Regions from separate parts of the Rhizobium sp. WYCCWR 11128 genome, predicted to be linked through region 2. Evidence: predicted binding sites of a transcription regulator. Region 2 holds the regulator's gene; the other holds the start of a gene.
What was found. Region 2 encodes LexA, which represses DNA repair genes until DNA is damaged. Its sites were predicted from a motif close to TGTTCNNNNTGTGTTCNG; they were not measured.
Positions count from the first base shown of each region.

Region 1 (8,709 bases), on a different contig from region 2:
TCGCTTCATTGCGTCGGAAATATTTCTGATCAGAAAATCACCCATACGGCGCCTCCATCATGATATCAGTGATATCATAGTGCGTCGCCGGTGAATTTTCAACGTAGCGTCAGAGCGCCTTGGACTTCGCCGCCTTGGTGAATTTCTTGATCACCATCTCCCGCTTCAGCCGCGAGATGTAATCGATGAACAGCACGCCGTTCAGGTGGTCGATCTCGTGCTGCAGGCAGGTGGCGAGCAGGCCGTCGGCTTCCACGGTCTGTTCCTTGCCGTTGCGGTCGAGATATTTGACCGAGACGACAGCCGGGCGCTCGACCTCAGCATAATAATCCGGAATCGAAAGACAGCCTTCCTCATAGACGGAACGCTCGTCGGACGATCTGACGATCTCAGGATTGATGAAGACCTGCGGCTGCTTTTCCTCGCCCTCGCGGGCGATGTCGATGACGAGCACACGGCGCGGCACGCCGATCTGGATGGCGGCAAGGCCGATGCCTGGCGCGTCGTACATGGTTTCCAGCATATCGTCGGCAAGACGCTGCAGGTCGGAATCCACCCGCTCGATCGGCTTGGACAGCTGGCGGAGAACGGGATCGGGAAGAATGATGAGTGGCTTGATGGTCATGGCGTTCCCATAACCCATCTTTTCCGACTATGGAATTATCCGGCAGGCGGGGAATACGCTTTTTTGCATCCCCGCCTGGAATTTCGCCATATTCGCCTCACGCCGCCCGGCGGGCACTGGTGGCGGAACGGCCTTCCGGCCGGGCGCGGAAACGCCGCAGCAGCTCGATCAGGGTCTCCACCTCGTCCTTCAGGCGGCGGGTTTCTGCTGAAGAGTGCTCGACCATGTCCGAATTCTGCTGGGTGATCGCACCCATGTTGCGGACGGCGAGGCTGACCTCGTTGACGCCGGTCGCCTGATCGCGGGCAGCGGCGGCGATATCGGCGACGAAACGGTTGATGATGTCGATGCGGCTGATCATGTCGTTCAGCGCTTCGCCGGTGCTGGAGACGATGCCGACGCCCTGATTGACCTGCGTCGAGCTCTGCGAAATCAGGTTCTTGATCTCCTTGGCCGCTTCCGCGGTGCGTTGCGCAAGCTGGCGGACTTCCTGGGCGACGACGGCAAAACCCTTACCGGCATCACCGGCACGCGCCGCCTCGACGCCCGCGTTCAGCGCCAAGAGGTTGGTCTGGAAGGCGATCTCATCGATGACGCCGATGATCTTGGAGATCCCGGTCGAGGATTTCTCGATGCCGGCCATCGCCGAGACGGCGCTGGTGACGAGTTCGCCGGAGTTCTTCGCCTTCTCTTGCGTCTCGCGCACGGCATCCGACGCCTTCTCGGCGTTGGCGGCCGTCTGGCCGACGCTGACGGACAGCTGCTGCAGCGCGGCCGAGCTCTCCTCGACGCCTGCCGCCTGCTGCGCGGTGCGCAGCGCCAGATCGTTGGTCGCGTTGGAAATGACGTCGGCACCGTTCTTGATATGGCCAGAAGTCTCGCGCACGGATGCGAAGGACTGGCTTAGCGCCCTGACGGCGCGGTTGTAGTCCTCCGCCATCTGCCGGAAATTGCCCGGCAGGTCGGACGGCAGGGTGGCTTCGAGATCGCCGTTCGACAGCGCTTCCAGACCACGGCGCAGTTGCTCCAGCGCAATCGCCTGATCGGATTCGGCCTCAGCGCGCTGCTCTTCCAAGGCGCGGCCCTTTGCTTCGAGCGTCTCGAGATAGACCGAGATGGAATAATCCATGTCGAGCATGCCTGATTTGACGACCGCCGACAGCTTCTCGGCCAGCAGCTTGCCCTCTCGGCGCGCGAAGATCGAAGGCCACTGCTTTTCCATGATGCCCTTGACGAGTTCGGACATGACGATGGCGTAACCGCCGATAGACCAGCGCGGTTCCAGCCCCATGCGCTCATGCATGCGGCCGACCGCGGTCACGTCGTCGACATAGCGCTCGTCGAACGTGCCACCAGTAAGATTGGTCCAATGATCCTGCTGACGCTTCTTGGCATGGCCCAGTTGGGACTTGTCGGCGACAGCGGGGGTCTTGGCGATCTTGGCGTAGAATTTGTCGAGGGCGCCGCCGATCAGCTCCGATATGACCGGGCGCAGATCCCGCATCGACTTGCGCGCCGCTTCATCCAGTTCGATGAAATCGAGGCGCTGCCTGAGGGCACTGTCGGTCTGCTGGGCGGTCATGGAGATCTCTGTACTTGGCGCGACGCGCGCGGGAAGGAATTTCTGCGCCGCAGGTTTTGGCCAATATGGTTGAGCAATCGTTAAATCGGACGGCGATTTCTTCTCCCCGAGCGAGGAAGAGCGATCGCTTGAAAGGATATTGAGGGCGGCTCATTCCGTTCACGTTTTGATCTATATATCGCCACTTCTTCTGTTATGCTTGCGCCATGACCATCCATTCCGAATCGCTTGCCCTTGCCCTTGCCTCGATCAGCCCGGCCATGCTGGCGCTTGTCGGCGGCGTTCTCGCCGCCCTCGCCCTGCTGGTGATCGTGCTTCTCCTGCGCGGCGCCAGCCTTCGCCGCGAGCAGGCGGAGGAAGCGAGCTTTCGCGCTGAGGAAAACGAAGCGCGCATGGCCGAGCTTTTGAAGATCCAGGCGGAGATGCAGGGCCGCATCGCGGCGATGACCGAGGTCTTCGGCGCGCGGCAGAGCGAACTCAACCAGACGATCAGCCAACGCCTCGACGGCATGTCGCAGCGCGTCAGCTCGACGATCACCGAGCAGACCAAATCGACGCATGAGAACCTGCAACGGCTGCAGGAGCGGCTGGCGGTCATCGATGCCGCGCAGAACAATATCCAGACGCTTGCCAAGGATGTCGTCGGGCTGCAGGCTATTCTGTCCAACAAGCAGACGCGCGGCGCCTTCGGCCAGTCCAGGATGGAAACGATCGTCGCCGACGGTCTGCCGATGGGCGCCTACGCCTTCCAGCAGACGCTGTCCAACGGTTCGCGGCCGGACTGCACGATCCGCATGCCGAACGGCGCGCCGCCGCTGGTGATCGACGCAAAATTTCCGCTCGAAGCCTGGAACGCGATCCGCGACGCCGGCAGCCCCGAGGCCGGCAAGATCGCCGGCCAGCAGTTCCGCCGCGACATGGAGGTCCATATAAGGGACATTTCCGAGAAATATCTGATCCAGGGGGAAACCCAGGATACGGCCTTTCTCTTCGTGCCGTCCGAATCGATCTTCGCCGAGATCCACGAGCACTTCGAGCCGGTGGTGCAGAAGGCGCACCGCGCGCGCATCGTCATCGTCTCGCCGTCGCTGCTGATGCTGTCGATCCAGGTCATCCAGGCCGTGCTCAAGGACCAGCGCATGCGGGCGCAGGCGCATCTGATCCAGGGCGAAGTGGCGATCCTGATGGATGATCTCAGCCGCCTCGACGAGCGGGTGCGCAAACTGCAGGGTCATTTCGCCATGGCGCAGAAGGATATCGACATGGTGGTCACGTCAGCCGACAAGCTCGCTAAGCGCGGCGCCAAGATCGAAGCGCTGGAATTCGAGGCAGGCGGCGGCGACACTAAACCCGCCCGCGACAACGAAGCCGCGGCCAAATCGGTGGAGAGCCGCACCGGTCTTCTGAAGCTCCGGGTGGTTGACGAGGACTGACCGCTTCGGGCAGTGTCTCGTCCGCGTGAAGCAGTAGGAGCATGATGTCGTCCGAAAACCGATCACACTTTTCGGAATCATGCTCCAGAAGACGGGACACATTCATGATCACAGTTTTCGGGTCCATCAACATGGATCTCATCGCCACGACCGAGCGCCTGCCGAAGCCCGGCGAGACGGTGGCCGGCAACGGCTTTGCCACGGCCGCCGGCGGCAAGGGCGCCAACCAGGCGCTGGCGGCCCGTCGCGCCGGCCGCTACGTGCATATGGCCGGCGCCGTCGGCAAGGATGCTTTCGCTGAGGAGGCGCTGGCCCTGCTCGATGATGCAGGTACCGACCTTTCTCTGATCAAACATGTCGACGGTCCCACCGGAACGGCGCTGATCCTTGTCGGCGGCGACGGAGAAAACATGATTGCCGTCGTTCCCGGCGCCAATGGCCAGGTCACACCTGCCGATGCCGAGACGGCAATCGGCCGCATGAACGAAGGCGATATCCTGATGCTGCAGCTCGAAGTGCCGGCTGCGGCCGTCGAAGGCGCGCTGTCGGCGGCCCGCGCCAAGGGCGTCACCAGCATCCTCAACCTCGCGCCGCTGATCCCCGATGCGCCGCGTCTCGGCCGGCTCGCCGATATCGTCATCGCCAACGAGACCGAGTTCGAGCGGCTCGCCGGGCAGGAGGGGATGGACGCGCAGGCGCGCGAGGCAGCCCTTGTGCATCTGCATGCGGAGACGGGCCAGACGCTGATCGTGACGCTCGGCGCCGACGGGGTCATCGCCATTCGTGACGGGGCGATTTCAAGGGCGCAGGGCCTCAAGATCGAACCTGTCGATACGGTCGGCGCCGGAGACACTTTCTGCGGCTATTTCGCTGCCAGCCTCGACGACGGCCTCGATTTTGTCTCGGCGCTGCGCCGTGCGGCGGTTGCCGGTTCGCTCGCCTGCCTCAAGGCCGGGGCGCAACCGTCGATCCCTTTGAGCGAGGAAGTCGCAGACAGGATATAAGGGCGTCTCTTTGCGAAATGGCCGCCGGAACGCCCTGTAATTCAGGGCGTTCCGGCGATTTTCCTGGCCCCGATCGATAGAGTTTTCATTCAAATTTAAGAGATCTCCGGCGATGTTCCTCATGGCCGCCGGCGCCTCGCACTTTCTGGAATCCGGCCGTCCAAGCGGCTGCTCCATGATGGGGCAAAGCCTTTGCTCCTGCGCCGGAGAATGCCCGTTCGGCGCATCCTTGCCCGAGGACCCCATGTTCATTTTTCGCATGAAATCGCTTGCCGCGAAACTCATCGTCATCACCGGCATCGCCATCGCGCTTGTTCTCATCGTTTCGAACTTTTTCCTCATCGGCCAGACCCGGGATCGCGTCCAGACGCTGACGATGGATCAGGCCAACCTCGAGGCAAAGTCGATCGCCAATGAAATCGCCGCCAATGTCGGCGAACTCGCCAGCGCCGCACGCACCATGTCGGGCGTCATCGGCCGCGGCCATGAAGGCAAGTCGCTCGATCGCAAGGGCATGATCAACGTGCTGAAGGCCAATCTCGAGCAGAATGCCTTCGCCTTCGGCAGCTGGTTCTGCGAGCAGCTCGGCGCGCTTGACGGCAAGAGCACCGAGATCGCCAACAACAATGACGAAGGCACCAACAAGAACGGCGCCTTCACGCCTTACTGGTCGAAGACCAAGGACGGCGGCATCCAATATTCGACCTTCGACAATGATTACAGCGCCGCATGGTGGAAGCTCGCCGCCGACAGCGGCAAGGGCGCGATCACCACGCCCTATATGGCCGAAGGAACCGACGTGCCGACGCTGCTGACCTCGATTGCCTATCCGGTCATGTCTGGTGGTAAGATGATCGGCGTCGGTGGCGTCGATATTTCGCTGAAGTCGTTGACCGATAAGCTGCAGGCACTGCATCCTTTCGGTTCGGGCCGCGTCACGCTGCTGTCGCAGGCCGGCAACTGGATCGTCGCGCCGATCCCCGAGCTGATGACCAAGGAATATGACGGCGAGGGCGCCGATATCGTCAAGTCGGCGCTGTCGAGCAAACAGCCCGGCCTCGTCAGGAACCTCACTTATGACGGCCTCGATCCCTTCGATCGCGTCGTCTATCCATTCCCGGTCCCCGGCGTCAACGCCACCTGGGTCGTGCTCGTCGACGTGCCGCACACGGCGATCAACGCGCCGGTGCGAGACCAGACCTATATGATGATCATCAACGGGCTGATCGTGCTTGGCGCCGTCATGCTGGCGCTCTATTTCGCCATCCGCTCTTTCGTGCAGCGGCCGCTCGGCGGGCTGGTCGCCAGCGTCAAGGCGCTGAGCGACGGCCAATATGGCGAACCGGTCGCCGCCCAGGACCGCAGCGACGAAGTCGGTTCGGTCGCCAAGGCGCTGGAAGGCTTCCGCTTCACCCTCGCCGACAGCCGCCGCCTCGAAGACGAGGCCGCCGACCAGCGGCAGGCGCACGAGACCGAGCGCAGCCGCTCGGAATCGGAACGCCAGGAATCGGTGTCGCTGCAGCGCCATATCGTCTCGATCGTCGGCGCCGGCCTTTCCGAACTTTCGCAGGGCAATCTCACCCACCGCATCACCGACGAGTTCCCCGGCGAATACGGCAAGCTGAAGCAGGATTTCAACGCCGCGCTCGCGAGCCTCGAAGAGACCATCAACACGATGAACCTCAGCGTCGCCAATATCGGCTCAGGCACCGGTGAAATCAGCAACAGCGCTTCCGACCTCGCCAAGCGCACCGAGCAGCAGGCTGCCAGCCTGGAAGAGACGGCGGCCGCGCTCAACGAACTCACCGCGCAGGTCGATTCCAGCGCCGAGAATGCGCGCACGGCGGCCGACAACGTCAACCTCGCCTGCCAGGACGCCGAAAAGTCCGGCGAAGTGGTGCAGAAGGCGATCGCCTCGATGCAAGGGATCGAACAGTCCTCGACGGAGGTTTCGCGGATCATCGGCGTCATCGACGAGATCGCCTTCCAGACCAACCTGCTCGCCCTGAACGCCGGTGTCGAGGCGGCGCGCGCCGGGGAAGCCGGCAAGGGTTTTGCAGTCGTCGCCCAGGAGGTGCGTGAACTCGCACAGCGTTCTGCCAATGCCGCCAAGGAGATCAAGACGCTGATCAACAGCTCGGCCGTCCAGGTCAAGGAGGGCGTCGATCTCGTCGGGCGCGCCGGCGGCACGCTGCACAAGATCGCCGAGCAGGTGATGGGCATCAACGACCTCATCCGGCAGATCTCGGCATCGGCCAGCGAACAGGCTGTCGGCTTGAAGGAAATCAACCAGGCCATGAACCAGATGGACCAGGTGACACAGCAGAATGCAGCCATGGTAGAGGAAGCGACCGCTGCCAGCGTCGCGCTCAACGACGAGGCACAAACGCTGAAGGCGCTGGCCACGCGCTTCAACGTCTCGGGTTCGGGCGCCGCGGCCCTTGCCTCCGTCGCGCAAAAGATGCGGGCACCGGCGACTTCAGCCCTTTCGCATCGTGCGGCCGCCCCGGCGGTCCGCCGCGCGGCTGTCCCGTCGCGCGGATCCGCTGCCGTGGCGCAGGACAGCTGGGAAGAGTTCTGATCGTTCAGCCCTTCATAATGCAAAAGGCGCCTGGGAAACCCGGCGCCTTTTCACATTCGAGAATTAATGCGTTATCGCGCGACGCGCGTCAGGCAGCGTTCGACGTCTGCTCTTCGTTGAGGAAGGCGTAGATCGCCGAGGCGGAATCGGTGGCGCGCAGCTTGGCGACCAGATCGTGATCGCGCAGCACGCGGGCGATACGCGACAGGGCCTTCAGATGATCAGCGCCCGCGCCCTCCGGCGCAAGCAGCAGGAACACGAGATCGACAGGCTGGTCGTCCAGCGCCTCGAAATCGACCGGCTGCTCCAGCCGGGCGAAGATGCCGACGATCGAATGGATGTTTCCCAGCTTGCCGTGAGGAATGGCGATGCCGTTGCCGACTCCGGTCGAGCCCAGGCGTTCGCGCTGCAGGATGACGTCGAAGATCTCCCGTTCGGAAAGCCCGGTGATCCTGGAGGCTCTTGCAGCCAATTCCTGAAGCAACTGTTTCTTGGAATTTACTCTGAGGGCGGGAATGATCGCATCCTGATGGAGCAAATCTGCCAATGCCATTTCTTTTTCCTTCTGTCGCCGGGATCAAATGCAAGGAGCGGCGGCAATACCGCCGCTCACCACCCTGATCTCAGCCTTTGATACTGGCTGAATCGATCCAGCCAATATTTCCGTCGTGCCGACGGTAAACGATGTTCAGATGTTCCTTGCCGGGGCTGCGGAACAGGAGAAGCGGCTCGTCGGTCATGTCGAGCGCCATCACTGCGGTGGCGACCGACATGGTCTTCAGCTGCTTCGTGCTTTCAGCGACGATCGCGGGAGCGAAATCGTCGGCGATTTCATCATCGTGATCAGGAACGGAATCCATGACCGTGTAGGAGACCTCTGCAAAACCATTCAGATGGCTTCCGGCGTGATGGTCCTTCAGCTTGCGCTTGTATCGCCGCAGCCGCTTTTCGATCCGCTGGGAAGCCGCGTCGAAAGCCAATTGCGGGTCGGTCGCCTCGCCGGCTGCATGCAGCACCACCCCGCTGTCGAGATGCAGCTTGCAATCCGCCGAGTAACGAGAACTCGCCTTTTCCACGGTCACCTGGCCGGAATATCCCCCGTCGAAGTATTTCGTGATGGCCATACCAATTTGGTCCTCGATCTTTTGACGGAACGATTCACCAATTTCCATATGTTTCCCGGATACACGCACACTCATGGAGTTTCCCTTCTTATGGTCGTTTGCGGGTATCAGTTTACGCCAAGCCTCAGGTTCATCCAAGCACTTCGCACAATCTCAAGCAAGATCGGCTTAGGCCTGCGGGTCCTTGGTGCCCTTCTGATGCTGGGGATAACTCCAGACGCCGTTCGCGGCATCGATTGCGGCGGGCTTCTAGCCAGAGCGTGCCGAAAAGTCAATAGGGCGCCGAATCACCCTCGGCGGCACGCGGTCTACGTGTGGCGGATACCTTGTCGGGCAAGGCATGTCGCCGATCGCCACCCC
Region 1 covers NZ_JACCEZ010000002.1:414,107-422,815, reverse strand. Annotated here, with positions in the region: gene HX898_RS09730 (hypothetical protein) at 1-45, opposite strand, end outside; gene def (peptide deformylase) at 110-625, opposite strand; gene HX898_RS09720 (globin-coupled sensor protein) at 723-2,207, opposite strand; gene HX898_RS09715 (DNA recombination protein RmuC) at 2,414-3,640, shown strand; gene HX898_RS09710 (ribokinase) at 3,745-4,644, shown strand; gene HX898_RS09705 (methyl-accepting chemotaxis protein) at 4,889-7,225, shown strand; gene ptsN (PTS IIA-like nitrogen regulatory protein PtsN) at 7,314-7,778, opposite strand; gene raiA (ribosome-associated translation inhibitor RaiA) at 7,849-8,424, opposite strand.
Region 1: HX898_RS09715 (DNA recombination protein RmuC) is a predicted target of LexA. The motif match lies at 2,364-2,381, and genes of this name have one in related genera.

Region 2 (8,709 bases):
GTATAGGGCATGACGACCTTCAGGCCGGGAATGGCGCTATACCAGGCAGCATAATCCTGGCTGTGCTGGGCGCCGACGCGGGCCGCTGCACCATTCGGGCCGCGGAAGACGATCGGAGCACCCATCTGGCCGCCGGACATATAAAGCGTCTTGGCAGCGGAGTTGATGATCTGGTCGATCGCCTGCATGGCGAAGTTGAAGGTCATGAATTCGACGATCGGGCGAAGGCCGGCCATGGCGGCACCGACGCCGACGCCGGCAAAGCCATGCTCGGTAATCGGCGTATCGACGACGCGGCGGGGCCCGAATTCCTGCAGCAGCCCCTGCGTGACCTTGTAGGCGCCCTGATATTCGGCGACTTCCTCACCCATGACGAAGACGTTTTCGTCGGCGCGCATTTCCTCGGCCATGGCGTCGCGGAGCGCTTCGCGCACGGTCGTCGACACCATTTCGGTGCCGGCCGGGATTTCAGGGTCGTTCGGAACGACGGCCTTCGGCTCGGCCGGAAGCGGTGCGGAGGCAGAACCGGTGTTGGTCGGCTTCTCTTCCTGGGCAACTTCCGGAGCTGGTGCGGCGGCCGGCTTGGCGGCGGAAAGATCCGAGGCCGATTCGCCGTCCTGCAGCAGCACGGCGATCTTGGTGTTGACCTTGACGCCTTCGGTGCCGGCATCGACGAGCAGCTTGCCGATGATCCCTTCATCGACGGCTTCGACTTCCATCGTCGCCTTGTCGGTTTCGATTTCGGCAATCACGTCGCCGGAGGTGACCTTGTCACCTTCCTGCTTCAGCCATTTGGACAGTGTGCCTTCTTCCATGGTCGGAGAGAGGGCGGGCATGAGGATATCGATAGGCATGGGTTCCCTCCCCGATTAGAGCAGAATGTCGGTATAGAGCTCGGATGCATCCGGCTCCGGATCGGCCTGGGCGAAGTCGGCGCTGTCGGCGACGATGTCGCGGACATCCTTGTCGATCGCCTTCAGATCGTCTTCGGAAGCCCAGCCCTTTTCGATGAGACGTGCCTTCACCTGTTCGATCGGATCCTGCTCGGAGCGCATCTTCTGCACTTCCTCCTTGGAGCGATACTTCGCCGGATCGGACATCGAGTGACCACGATAACGATAGGTCAGCATTTCGAGGATGATCGGGCCTTTGCCGGAGCGGCAATGTTCGAGCGCCTCGTCGGCCGCCGCCTTGACGGCGCGAACGTCCATGCCGTCGACCTGAATGCCCGGGATGCCGAAGCCGGATCCGCGAAGCGAGTAGTTCGACTGCGCGGTGGCGCGGGCGGTCGAGGTACCCATGGCGTAACGGTTGTTCTCGACGATATAGACGATCGGCAGCTTCCAGAGAGCAGCCATGTTGAAGCTCTCGTAGACCTGGCCCTGGTTGGCAGCGCCGTCGCCGAAATAGGCGATGGAGACATTGTCGTTGCCGCGGTAGCGGTTTGCGAAGGCAAGACCCGTTCCGAGCGAGACCTGGGCGCCAACGATGCCATGACCGCCGTAGAAATGCTTCTCTTTCGAGAACATGTGCATCGAGCCGCCCTTGCCATGGGAATAGCCGCTGCGGCGCCCGGTCAGTTCCGCCATGACGCCACGCGCTTCCATGCCGGTTGCCAGCATATGGCCGTGATCGCGATAGGCGGTGATGACCTGGTCGCCATCCTTCTGCGCCATCTGCATGCCGACGACGACAGCTTCCTGACCGATGTAGAGGTGACAAAAGCCGCCGATGAAGCCCATGCCGTAAAGCTGACCGGCCTTCTCCTCGAAGCGGCGGATCAGCAGCATCTCGCGATAGGCCTTCAGCTCTTCATCGCGATCGAAGTCGGCTACCGGGCCTCCATTCGATGCTTTGGCTGCCGGTTTTGCTGCAGTTTTGCGGCTGGAAACGGTCGCGGTCTTTCGCGGCGCCATTCAACCCTCCCTATGGGTTTGTCGTTTCTTGGTGGCGCGTACCATAGGGAAGAAATATGACCACAGCAATGCCATAATTGCATGGCTCGTATTCGGCGCTAAATTGTTGGAAAAACTAGGAAAATTCCAATTAACCTGTTTCCGGTTAATTGGAATAGTGGTTGAATACGACGATCTCGTCCGCGCGCGACATGTTGAGCTGATAACGCGCTTTTTCGTCCAGCATATCCTTGTCGAGCGAGCCGTCACTCAGGAGCGCGACCTGATTTTCCAGATGTTCGCGCTTCGCCTTCAAGACCGCAAGCTCTTTTTCGCGGGCGACACGCTGACGCTCGAACGTCTCCGTCGCGCGCAGGCCGTAATCGCCATGAATGCAATGATAACCGAAATAGGAGAGGAAGGCGACCGTCATGGCCGGAATGACGAAGCGACCGATCTTTCTCTTCTTATGATGCTTTGTCCACATACACGCATGCTCTTGAACGCATTACCAATTCGTTCAATCTAACGCGCAGAGATTAACCGTTCGTTGACTCTAAAAAACGGGCAACAAAAAACCCGCGCCGGGAGGCGCGGGTCAAGCCATTAGAAATCAGATCCGATCAGCCGCGAATGATCGAGCGGCCGGCATACTGGGCCTGCGGGCCGAGGCCCTCTTCGATGCGGATCAACTGATTGTACTTGGCAAGACGGTCGGAACGCGACAGCGAGCCGGTCTTGATCTGACCGCAGTTGGTGGCGACCGCGAGATCGGCGATGGTCGAATCTTCGGTCTCGCCGGAGCGGTGGGACATGACGGCGGTATAGGCCGCCTTGTGCGCCGTGTTGACGGCATCGAGCGTCTCCGTCAGCGTGCCGATCTGGTTGACCTTGACGAGGATCGAGTTGGCGACGCCCATGCGGATGCCGTCGCGAAGACGGGCGGAGTTGGTGACGAAGAGATCGTCGCCGACGAGCTGGGTCTTCTTGCCGGCCAGGTCGGTCAGCGTCTTCCAGCCATCCCAGTCGTCTTCGGCCATGCCGTCCTCGATCGAGATGATCGGATACTTGGCGGCGAGCTCGGCCAGGTATTCGGCCATGGCGCCCGACTCCAGCGTGCGGCCTTCACCTTCGAGTACGTATTTGCCGTCCTTGAAGAATTCGGTCGAGGCGCAGTCGAGGCCGAGGCACATGTCGTCGCCCGGCTTGTAGCCGGCTTTCTCGATCGACTTCATGATGAAGTCGAGAGCTTCCGGCGCGCTCTTCAGGCCGGGTGCGAAACCGCCTTCATCGCCGACATTGGTGTTATGGCCCTGCGCGGCAAGTTCCTTGCGCAGCGTATGGAAGACTTCCGAACCCATGCGCACGGCTTCGGCGATCGAATCGGCGCCGACCGGCAGAATCATGAATTCCTGGAAATCGATCGGGTTGTCGGCATGAGCACCACCATTGATGATGTTCATCATCGGCACCGGCAGAAGGCTGGCGGAAGCGCCGCCGACATAACGGTAGAGCGGCAGGCCGGACGCCTGGGCCGCAGCCTTGGCAACGGCGAGCGATACGCCGAGGATGGCGTTGGCACCGAGGCGCGACTTGTTCGGCGTGCCGTCCAGCTCGATCATGATGTTGTCGATCTGGATCTGGTTTTCGGCGTCGATACCGCCGATCGCGTCGAAGATCTCGGTGTTGGCGGCTTCGACCGCCTTTTCGACACCCTTGCCGAGGTAGCGCTTGCCGCCGTCACGCAGTTCGACCGCTTCATGCGCGCCCGTCGAGGCGCCCGAGGGAACCGCCGCGCGGCCCATGCTGCCATCTTCGAGATAGACATCGACTTCGACGGTGGGGTTGCCACGGCTATCGAGAATCTCGCGGGCGATGATATCGGTGATTGCAGTCATGGGTTCTTCCTGCTCGGTGGGTGATAAATGGTTCGAAACCTGTCTTAGTCGAAGGCGTGCAAATTACAATGCTGCAATAGCCTTCGGACCAGCGTTCGGATGTGGCCTATAGTACGATCATGTCAGACTGTTGAACGTCAAGCTGAACCTTAGGCCTTGGCGACCGCATCGAAGGCAAGCAGCTTTTCGAGAAGCCGCGGCATGTCCTTGAGATAGACCATGTTCGGGCCGTCGGAAGGGGCATTGTCGGGGTCCTGATGGGTTTCGACGAAGACACCAGCAATACCGGCAGCCACAGCGGCGCGCGCCAGGGTTTCCACGAATTCCCGCTGACCGCCGGAGGATTCGCCCTGGCCGCCCGGCTGCGCCACGGAATGGGTCGCATCGAAGATAACGGGCGCGCCCATCGCCGCCATGATCGGCAACGAACGCATGTCGGAAATCAGCGTATTGTAGCCGAATGAGGCGCCGCGCTCGCACAGCAGCACGTTCGGATTGCCGCTGGCATTGAGCTTCTTCAGGACGTTCTTCATATCCCAGGGAGCGAGGAACTGGCCCTTCTTGACATTGACGACGCGGCCGGTCTTGGCGGCGGCGATAAGAAGGTCGGTCTGGCGGCAAAGGAAGGCCGGGATCTGCAGGACATCGACGACCTTTGCCACCTCCCCGCATTGCTCGGCGGTATGAACGTCGGTCAGGACGGGAAAGCCGAATTCCTTCTTGAGGTCGGCAAAGACCTCCATGCCCTTTTCGATCCCGATACCGCGTTCGGCCGAAAGCGAGGTCCGGTTCGCTTTGTCGAAGGAGCTCTTGTAGACGAGGCCGATGCCGAGCTTTCCGCAAAGCTCTTTCAGCGTGCCGGCAACCATGAAGGCGTGGTCGCGGCTCTCCATCTGGCAGGGACCGGCAATCAGCGACAGGCGGCCGGTATTGGAAAAAGTGACCTGGCCTTGGCCTTCGCCGATCCTGACTTCGGAATTCGTATCAGTGCTCATCGTGTTTCCTCGAAGGCGAAGAGCGTGCCCTGCCCGGGCGCGGGCTTCACCAGAATGCGATTGTTCTTGCGCGTGTATGTCACCCCGTTAGCAGCCAAATGCGCTTCTGTCACGGCAAGATCGGCGACAGTGAAGAGGATTGCCCGGCCGCGCAGGCCGCGATCTGCGGATGAGCCGGCGATGTCGAAATAGGCCTCCAGCCCTTCCGGCGTCATCAGGCTGATTTTCGCATTCGATGCTGCGATATTGACGCCGAACCCGGTCTTCTCGACTGCCGATTGCGCCACGGCAAGGCTGACGAAGGCAGCGAAGGCGGCCGGCTCCGGCGTGCAAAGCGCGATCTCGATTAGGCCGGTGACGCCATTGGCATGCGTCTCCAGCGCGGCGCGGTCAGCCGGCAGCGTGACGCGCTCGACGGTGAAGAGCAGGAGATCAGGCGCGCGCAGGTCGCCGGCGAAAGCCAGCTTGAAGCCGGCAATCGTCTCGGAACCGTCCGGCATCGTCATCGGCCGGGTGAACTGCAGCATCTCGCCGGCGCTCGATCCGTTGCCGACGAAATTCTGATGATCGATGCCGGCATCCTTGCTGCCGAAAGCCAGCCCCGAAAGCCCCTCCTCGCCACAGCGGAAGCGAAAGGCCTGGTTGCGGGCGGTGAAGACATTGCCTTGCCGCGCTGATGCCTCGCTCTCCTCGACGCTCGCAATCCCGAGCGGCTCCAGATAGGTCTTGTCGGCAAAGAAGACGCAGGCATTCTCCGTTCCGAAGGGATGGCGCGCATCGGCGGCAACAGTGAAGCCGAGCTTGCCGAGCCTCTCGCGCGCCAGATCGATATTGACGACCGGCAGCACGACATGATCCAGCGGGTGCGGTTTGGCGGAGTGCTCGTTCATGATATCCCCCTCTCCTAACACGGCAGAGATGTGTGAGAGTGCCGCCCAAGGCAAGACTTGTGTGCCAATCCGGCGAATGAAAATAAAAATCTCAACGAGTTGGCGCCAAGTTTTACGGAAATTTAGCTACTTGCGGAACACATATGGAACATATAGTGTCTGTTCTGGATTTGTTTCAATCACGAGGTCACAACGTCGATGCTCACGCGCAAACAACAGGAGCTTCTCCTTTTCATTCATGAGCGCATGAAGGAATCCGGCGTTCCGCCATCTTTCGACGAAATGAAGGATGCCCTGGACCTCGCCTCCAAGTCCGGGATTCATCGCTTGATTACGGCGCTGGAGGAGCGAGGCTTCATTCGCCGCCTACCGAACCGCGCCCGCGCGCTTGAGGTCATCAAGCTTCCGGAGGCCTACAGCCCCAGCATTCAGCCCCGGCGCGGCTTTTCGCCGAGCGTCATCGAGGGCAGCCTCGGCAAACCGCAGCCGGTCACCGCCCCTGCTCCCGCAAAGCCCGTCGCCGACAACGGCAACTCGGTCTCCGTGCCGGTCATGGGCCGAATCGCTGCCGGTGTGCCGATCTCGGCGATCCAGAACAATACCCACGACATCGTCGTTCCGGCCGACATGCTCGGCTCCGGTGAACATTATGCGCTGGAGGTCAAGGGCGATTCGATGATCGACGCAGGCATCTTCGACGGCGACACCGTGATCATTCGCAACGGCAGCACCGCAAGTCCTGGCGACATCGTCGTTGCTCTCGTCGACGACGAAGAAGCGACACTCAAGCGCTTCCGCCGCAAGGGCGCCTCGATCGCGCTGGAGGCCGCCAACCCGGCTTACGAGACCCGGATTTTCGGGCCGGACCGTGTCAAGGTTCAGGGTAAACTCGTCGGTCTCATTCGCCGCTATCACTGACATTGGCTAGGCCCGATTCGGTAAAGCTGTTGCTGCGCCAGTCATAGGCGCGATGGCGCATCCATGGCCGCGACAATGCATCGAATGCGGTTGCGACCTCCAGGCCGGCGTCCGTGAAGCGCAACTCGATGGATCCGGTCCTGCGCAGCGTCTCACCGGTGAAGAGCGTCGCACCCGAGCGGCAGCTGTTGAAGCGAAGGCGGACCGAGGTCACGACGATATCGGCCGCGTCGCATGCCGGACCGAGATAGGCGGCATTGTCGATGACAGCAACCACCTGACCATTGGCGAGCCTTGATGTGCACCAGGCCTTCTTGACGCAGGAAAAGCGGTTTGCGTCACCGCCCGCTGTGGCCGCCCGCATCGCGGTCCTTGCTTCGTTCTGCTGATCGCGGGAAAGCCTGACGCGGCGGTCTTCTCCCTCAGGCGGGATAGCAGGACCATCCAGCATCTTCGGCGGATCATGCCTCGGCAGGACCAGCGCTCTCTGCCACTGGTCGAAGATGAAATCCGGCGGTCTTTCACGGTTGGACGCCATGGCTGCCGCCTCGACGATTGCGACGAGACTGCCATCCTCCGAAATCACCAAATCCGGCGGACGGGGACCCGGCAGAAGCAGCAGGATGAGCGTTGCGACCGCGATGATCGATGTGCCGACATGGCGCAACCGGGTGCGGAGCAGCGTCAGCAGCAGAAAGCCTGCCACGGCGACGGCGAAATACCAGGCGGGCAAGCGGCCGACGTCTATATTGCCATCCCAGCCGGACACCGTCTTTGCGACCGCGATCACCAGATCGAGGCCGAATCCCACCACCTTCCAAGGCAAAACGTCCAGGCCGAAAGGCATGAGCAGCATCGCCAGCAGGCCGGCCGGCATGATGATGAAGGAGATGATCGGCATTGTCGCGAGGTTTGCCGGCAGGCCGTAGGCGGTCAGGCGATGAAAATGCTCGATCGAAAACAGCGCGGTGGAAAAACCGCCGATCAGCGAGGTCAGGAAGATGCCGCCGAAGAAGCCCGCAACCGTAACGAATGGCCTGATGATCGGCAGCTTCAGGAAGGCGTTTTCGCGGACGCGCCGGTCCTTCCACAGCTGATAGCCCGAGACCAGCGCCAATGTCGCTGCAAAAGACATCTGGAAGCTCGGACCCAAAACCTCGGACGGCGAAATGACGATGATGACGAGCGCGGAGAGAGCGACATTGCGCAGGCTGATCGACGGCCGGTCGAAGAAGACGGCAACCAACATGATGGCCATCATGATGAAGGCGCGTTCGGCAGAGACCGCAAAGCCCGAAATCAGGAAATAGGCGGTGACAGCGATGAGCGCGCCGGCGGCAGCGATCTTCTTCGTCGGGTAGGCCTCAGCAATGCCGGGAAAGAGGCTGAGCAGCATCCGGAAGCCGACGAAGAAGATGCCGGCCGACAGTGCCATGTTGAGGCCGGAGATGGCGATGATATGAGCCAGACCGGACTGGCGCAGCGCCTCCGTCGTCTCATTCGAGATGGCACGCCGCTCGTCCGTCACCAGAGCAGCGGCGAAAGCGCCGGTGTCGCCGGGCAGGATCGACCTTATGCGGTCACCAATGCCGCTGCGCAGCCGGTAGAGCCCTTCGAGCAGCGTTTCAGCCGTCGATCTGGCAGCCTGGGGACCAGCCTGCGCATCGACCTTCGTCGGTGCACCGTAGAAGAAGCCGTTGGCGCCGATGCCATCGAAATAGGCACCGAAGGAGAAGTCGTTGAGTTCGGGAAGTGCCGGACCTGCCGGCGGCGTCAGCCGCGCCCTGCCGGTAATGATATCGCCGATCTCGAAGGCCGCGTCCGCGCCGCGGGCGATGGCGGTGATGCGTTCCGGCCGCCGCTTCAGCTCCGGTGCCCTAGTGCCGGTGACCGCAAGAATGTAGCGCCACCGCCCGCGACCATCGCCTTCGCGCCGCTCGACACGGCCGGTCACCGTGGTCGTCACTGATGAATCGAGGATCACGGTCGAAGCCCGCCGGCTCTCGAACTGCGCCGTGACCATGCCGCAGACCACGAGCGAGAGCGCCAGCAGCGTTGCCCGCACTGCCGCCCGGCTGCGGCTGGCGATGAGAACCGCCACTGTCACCGCCGA
Region 2 covers NZ_JACCEZ010000001.1:1,304,837-1,313,545, forward strand. Annotated here, with positions in the region: gene HX898_RS06330 (pyruvate dehydrogenase complex E1 component subunit beta) at 1-854, opposite strand, end outside; gene pdhA (pyruvate dehydrogenase (acetyl-transferring) E1 component subunit alpha) at 870-1,916, opposite strand; gene HX898_RS06340 (septum formation initiator family protein) at 2,062-2,382, opposite strand; gene eno (phosphopyruvate hydratase) at 2,519-3,793, opposite strand; gene kdsA (3-deoxy-8-phosphooctulonate synthase) at 3,943-4,788, opposite strand; gene HX898_RS06355 (VOC family protein) at 4,785-5,678, opposite strand; gene lexA (transcriptional repressor LexA) at 5,877-6,596, shown strand; gene HX898_RS06365 (ComEC/Rec2 family competence protein) at 6,577-8,709, opposite strand, start outside.